2 regions of the Nocardioides salarius genome follow, and region 2 is predicted to be linked to the other one. Evidence: predicted binding sites of a transcription regulator. Region 2 holds the regulator's gene; the other holds the start of a gene.

Region 1 (3,201 bases), 990 kb from region 2:
GACCATGAGGGACACGGCCACCGGCACCAGCACCGAGCCCAGGACGGGGCGGCGGGTGGTCGCGCGGGACGGATGGGGGGTGCTCGGCACGGTGGTCCTCCGCTGATCGGCTCGGTCGGCTCGGTCGGCTCGGGTGCGGGTCCCCACGACCGTATCCGACGCCGCGGGGCGCGCACGGATCGACACGTGGGTCGAACGTGCGTTCGATCCTGTGGGAGGATCGGCGGGTGGCCGGCGGGATGAACAAGCGGGGGAGCGGGGTGCCGCTCGGCGAGCGCCGGCGCAGCGACCGGCCGGCCCCGCCCGCCGCGCCCGCGCGTCGTACGCCGACCTCGGCGTGCCCCGCGCGGCACTGCTGGGTGGGCGACCCGCTCGACGAGGAGGGCGAGAAGCGCCCCGGCCTGCTGCTGGAGTGGCGGCAGGGTCCCGAGGGCTGGCAGGGCCTGGTCGTGTACGCCGCGCGCGTGCGGCCCGGCTCGTGGGGCCTGGTGCAGGAGTGGTTGCCGAGCGCGAGCCTCACGCCGCTGTGAGGCTCAGCGGCGCCCGCGTCGGCAGGTCGGCACCTCGCTCCACCGCAGCGAGCGCACCGGGCTCGCGTCGTGGCGGGTGCGCAGCCGCACCCGCAGCCGCTGGGTGACCAGGCGGCCCGTGGTGGAGACCCGCGCGAGCGGCGCGGCGCGGCCGGGCCGCACCCACGGCGTGCGGCTGCTGCCGCTCCACGGCTGGGAGTAGGCGCGGTCCTTGAAGCTGATCTCGGCTCGGCGCAGCCGCTTCTCGTGGACGTTGTGCAGGCGCAGCACGATGCGGCGGAAGCCGTCCTTGCGCGGTGGGCGACAGCCCTCGAGCGCCGCCCGCCGGTAGGTGGTCAGGCGCGCCCAGCCCCGGTCGCGGTCGTCCGCCGCGCGGCGGTCCGCGGTTCCGGCGGCGGCGCTGACCTGGACCGTGGCCACGGGCGCGGTGGCCGAGGCGGTGGGTGTCGGCGACAGGGGCAGCGAGAGGGCGGCCGTGGCGAGCGCGGTGGCGACGACGGCGGACAGGCGGGAAGGTCGGTGCACCCGAGGAATGTAGGCCCAGCTGTGGCCTGTGTGACGGATGTGACTGATGAGGTCATCCGTGTCGAAGGACGGGGCTGACCCGTCTCCGGCGGGGACACGCCGGAGACGGCCGGGTTGCGCCTCGGACCGCGACCACCAGGGGGGACTGAGGTGGCGGCGTCCCTCCGAACTCTGTCGCGGCCGCGACGGCCGCGCAGGCTGTTGGCGAACCTCGGCCGTGAATCCGGCAGGTGTCCAGACGACCCGACTGGACGTCCCCGGACGCCTCGTCGGTCGAGCAGTGACGGGCGCCAGCCAGGAACGACGCCGAGACCCCGTACGTCAGAACCCGGCTCCGGCACGGTCCTGACGACCCTCACGCGACACGCCGACGGCGGCGTACGGGTCGTCAGGACGGTGCGCCTCGGGGAGTGGTCGGACCGGGCGGGCCGAGGAGCCCTGCGCATCCTCCGTTGGTCGAGCAGTGACGAGCGCCAGCGAGGAACGTCGCCGAGACCCCGCAAACAAACGGGCGTCCGTACGCCGGAGACCCCGGTGGTCGATCAGCGGTCCAGCCCTGCCACCCGGGTCGCCCAGCAGGCCCCGACAGCGCCCTGGAGCGACGAACCAGGTGTGCACAACCCCTTGTCGTCGAACATCTGTTCGAGTAAAATCGGGTCATGATCGAGACCGACAGCCACGGGCAGCCTCTCGAGGTCGACGACCTCGACGCTGACTGGTTGCTCGACTTCGCCCACGAGGCCGAGGCGGAGGTCCGCAGGGCCGAGCGGCGCCGGTTGCGGGTGGTGCTGCGCTGGTGCGACCTGAACCCCGCAGCAGACGATGAGAGCCGGCTCTCGTGGGGTGAGCAGGAGCGGGTCTGGGACTGCGACGCCTGGATCGGCGGGGAAGGGGTGCCTGCGGTCGCGGAGTTCTCGGCCGAGAAGCTCGCTGCGGTGATGCGGATGTCGCCGGCGGCGACGACCAGCCTGATGGCCGAGGCGCTCGAGCTGCGGCACCGGTTGCCGAAGATCTACGCCCGGGTGGAGTCCCTCGACGTTGCGCTGTGGCGCGCACGTCGGGTCGCGAAAGCCACCCAAGGGCTCTCCCCGGAGGCTGCCGCGCACGTCGACGCCGTGCTGGCGCCGGTCGTGGACTCGGTGGGGCCGACGCGGATCGACCGGGCGGTCGCCGAGGCGATCGCGCTGCACGACCCCGCGTCGTTGGAGGTCGCGGAGGTGAAGGTCGCCACCAACGAGTGGGGCCTCACTCTGCGCCACCGCCGCCCCGGTGAGGGCGGGCAGTGGGCTGGCACCTCGTGGCTCGGCATCACCGGAGACACCCCCACCCTGCAGCGCCTGCACGACCTGATCATCGACACCACCGCCCCGCCCGCCGACCCCACCGACCCCGCCGATACGGACAGTGAGCGCGACCTGGGTGTGCGGCAGATCGAGGCGCTCGGCGTGGTCCTCGACGGGCTCGGTGCACCGCGACCGCGGGTGCGGCTCAACATCGACATCACCAGCGAGGACCTGGTGGCCGACACGACGCAGGTCGGTCAGGTGCTCGGGCTCGGTCCCGCAACGGTGGCGAAGATCCGCGACTGGCTGAGTGGCGCATCGGTGACGGTGCTGCCGGTCCTCGACATGGCACGGGTCGACGCGATCGACGACCACGACCCGACCCGGTGGATGCGCGACCTGGTCACCCGCCGCGACACCCACTGCGTCTTCCCGTTCTGCGACACCGGCTCCCCGCGCTGCGACCTCGACCACATCACCCCCTACATCCCGCTCCACCTCGGCGGCCCACCCGGCCAGACCCACCCACAGAACTTGGCGCCGCTGTGTCGACACCACCACCGGGCCAAGACCGACGACCACTGGACCTACCAGCGCACCGACCACGGCGACTACCTCTGGCGCGACCACCACGGGCACAGCTACGCCGTCACCCGGTGGGGCACCCTCGAGCTCGACGGGCGCTGACTCTGCGTCGAACCTGGCGTGGGAGGAGGGTCCGGACCTGGAACGAGGCCGGCGGGGGCTTCGACTTCACCCGGCCCGAGCGGTCCATCTCAGTCAGAGGCGGGCGCGAAGGGTCGCCATGCGCCCCTGGCGGCTGCCCGCCCGGGCGTACTCATGTGCGCGTCCGCGGCTGCGGG
Region 2 (3,201 bases):
CAGGAGGCGGCGGGGTCCAGGACCGTCACGTGGTGACCGGCCAAGGCCAGCGCGACCGCGTCGCGGCCGTCGCCTCCGCCCACGTCGAGCACCCGCAGCCCGCCGCCGGGCCCGCCCAGCGCCTCGGCCTGGCGGCGCAGCGTCTCGCGCACCACGCTGAACCGCAGCCGGCCCCACGGCGCCTCGCACCAGGCCTGCCACTGCGCCAGTCGTTCCTCGAACACGTCGTCGTCGCGAGCCGCACCCATGCCCCCACCCTGACCGAGGCGCACCCGGACATGGCGCGAGGGGCGGGCCCACTGCGGGCCCGCCCCTCGTCTTTCCCCTGGTTTCGCCGGCCGGGGTCGAGGCGACCGGCGAAAATCGTGGGCGGCCAGGTGGCCGCCGTGCCCGGACCTCACGCCCGGGCGTCCGGCTCAGCCGGCCGGGACGACCAGCCGCTGACCGGTGACCACCAGGCCACCGTCGAGGGAGTTGAGCCGCTGGATGCGCTCGATGACCTCACGCACGTCGCCGGCCTCGGCACGCTCGGCGGCGATCGCCCACAGCGTGTCGCCCGTGCCGACGGTGATCATCTCGGTCGCCGGGGTGGGACCGGACTCGCTGGTGGCCACCGAGCCGCCGGCCAGGACGACGCCCACCAGGGCGACGAGCAGCAGGCCGAGCGCCAGCACCACGAGCCGGCCGCGGCGGGTCAGCCGGACGGTGGTGGACAGGGCGGGAGTGAGGGTCATCGTGCTCATCTGGACCTCCTGGGGAAGGGGGTGGTCGGGTGGTCGATCGCTGCGAGGTGATGTCTACCGACGACCACCGACAGTCCCGCTCGAGCCGGCCATCAGGCGCCGGATCGACCAGGTGTTCGATCGAACACATGAGCGAGACTAGATCAGGTGTTCGATGCACGCAAGGGGTCCGGTGAACAATTGTTCGAGACGGTGGTGACGCCCGGCGCCTCGCGACACGCAGTCGAACAGATGTTTGAAGTCGGGCGCGCGCGGCGATACCGTGGCCCCACGACCATCCGAGCGGACTCCCCGGCTCGGGCCTCGCGCACGAAAGGCACACGATGGCGACCAAGGACGGCGGCCCCCGCAAGCGGGGCGTCGCAGAGCTGCCCGACGGGCCCCCTGACGCGACCGGTCTGACCCCGCGCCAGGTCAAGGTGCTGGCCTGCATCAAGGAGGCCATCGAGACCCGCGGCTACCCGCCGAGCATGCGCGAGATCGGCCAGGCCGTCGGCCTGACCAGCACCTCCAGCGTCTCCCACCAGCTCAAGGTGCTCGAGGAGAAAGGCTTCCTCAAGCGCGACCCCCACCGCCCCCGCGCCCTCGAGGTCTTCCTGCCCGAGCTGATGGCCCGGCGCAAGGCGATCTCCTCGGCCGACGAGAGCTCGGTCGACGAGACCGACATCGGCAACACGATGCCGCAGGCCTCCTACGTGCCGGTCGTGGGCCGGATCGCCGCCGGTGGCCCGATCCTGGCCGAGGAGCGCGTCGAGGCCGTCTTCCCGCTGCCGCAGCAGCTCGTCGGCGACGGCCAGCTGTTCCTGCTCGAGGTCTCCGGCGACTCGATGATCGACGCCGCGATCTGCGACGGCGACTACGTGGTGATCCGCCAGGAGCAGACCGCCAGCAACGGCCAGATGGTCGCCGCCCTGATCGGCGAGGAGGCCACCGTCAAGACCTTCCAGCGCAAGGACGGCAAGGTCTGGCTGCTGCCCCACAACGACGCCTACGAGCCCATCGACGGCACCCACGCCTCCATCCTGGGCGTCGTCACCGCCGTGCTGCGCAGCGTCTGAGCCCCACCACCGACCCTCACCGACCCGCCGTCGAACCGACGGTGAACAGTCGGTGTCGACACCCCCGTCCGCGTCACGCGGGCGGGGTTTCGTCGTTGGATGAGGCGTGACCCCACCCCAGAGCCCGACCTCGACCTCGCTCGCCCGGCGTACCGTGCTGGCCGCCGGAGGCGCCGGCAGCGCCGCGATCGCCGTCGGCAGCGGCGTCCTGCCGGCCGCCCAGGCGGCCCGGGCCCGCCACGACGTCTTCGCCCACGGGGTCGCCTCGGGCGACCCGCTGCCGCGCGCGGTGCTCATCTGGACCCGGGTCACCCCCACCCGCGCCGCCACCCCGGGCTCCGGCAAGGGCCCGCGGCTGGGGGTGCGCTGGGAGGTCGCCACCGACCGCCGCTTCCGCGACGTGGTGCGCCGCGGCCGCTTCGTCACCAGCGCGGCGCGCGACCACACCGTCAAGCTCGACGTGCGCGGCCTGCGGCCCGCGACGACCTACTACTACCGCTTCATCGCCCGCGGCCAGCGCAGCCCCGTCGGCACCACCCGCACCGCCCCGGCCAATCGCGCCACGCCCGACAACCTGCGCTTCGGCGTGGTCTCCTGCGCCAACCTGCAGGCCGGCTGGTTCAGCGCCTACCGGCTGCTCGCCGAGCGCGACGACCTGCACGCGGTGCTGCACCTGGGCGACTACCTCTACGAGTACGCCCCCGGCCAGTACGGCATGGGCCAGTCCAACGTCGACGTCCGCGCCCACGACCCGGCCCGCGAGATGGTCTCGCTGTCCGACTACCGCCGCCGGCACGCGCAGTACAAGACCGACCCCGACCTGCAGGCGCTGCACGCGAGGTACGCCTGGATCGTGACCTGGGACGACCACGAGGTCACCAACGACCAGTGGCGCAAGAACGCCGAGAACCACGACGACAGCGAGGGCGACTACCTCAAGCGGCGCGCCCGCGCCCACCGCGCGTACGACGAGTGGATGCCGGTGCGCATGGACGGCACCGCCTCGCTGGGCGACGGCGCCCGGCTCTACCGGCGGCTGCGCTTCGGCGACCTGGCCGAGATCAGCATGCTCGACCTGCGCACCTACCGCTCCCAGCAGGTCGCCACCCCGGTCGTCGACGCCGAGGTCAACGACCCGTTGCGCACCATCACCGGCAACCGGCAGATGGAGTGGCTCAAGGACTCCCTGACCCGGGGCAACCACGCCCCGCAGTGGAAGGTGATCGGCAACCCGGTGATGATCGCGCCCGTCACCTTCGCCGACCTGCCCAACGAGCTCATCGACCCCGTCAACAACGTCACCGGGCTGCTGCCGCAGGACGGCGCGCCGTACAACGTCGACCAGTGGGACGGCTACACCGCCGACCGGCGCGAGGTCTTCGCCCACATCCGCGACCACC

What was found. The regulator LexA, encoded in region 2, represses DNA repair genes until DNA is damaged. The targets are predictions, from matches to a motif close to TCGAACANNTGTTCGA.
Region 1: the regulator LexA is predicted to act here: its motif matches at 1,686-1,701, upstream of JOE61_RS01870 (HNH endonuclease signature motif containing protein).

Annotation. Positions count from the first base shown of each region.
Region 1 is NZ_JAFBBZ010000001.1:362,361-365,561, reverse strand. It holds gene JOE61_RS01885 (hypothetical protein) at 1-90, opposite strand, end outside; gene JOE61_RS01880 (hypothetical protein) at 198-530, shown strand; gene JOE61_RS01875 (hypothetical protein) at 534-1,055, opposite strand; gene JOE61_RS01870 (HNH endonuclease signature motif containing protein) at 1,715-3,025, shown strand; gene JOE61_RS01865 (hypothetical protein) at 3,119-3,201, opposite strand, start outside.
Region 2 is NZ_JAFBBZ010000001.1:1,354,245-1,357,445, forward strand. It holds gene JOE61_RS06575 (methyltransferase domain-containing protein) at 1-248, opposite strand, end outside; gene JOE61_RS06580 (LysM peptidoglycan-binding domain-containing protein) at 417-743, opposite strand; gene lexA (transcriptional repressor LexA) at 1,067-1,801, shown strand; gene JOE61_RS06590 (alkaline phosphatase D family protein) at 1,908-3,201, shown strand, end outside.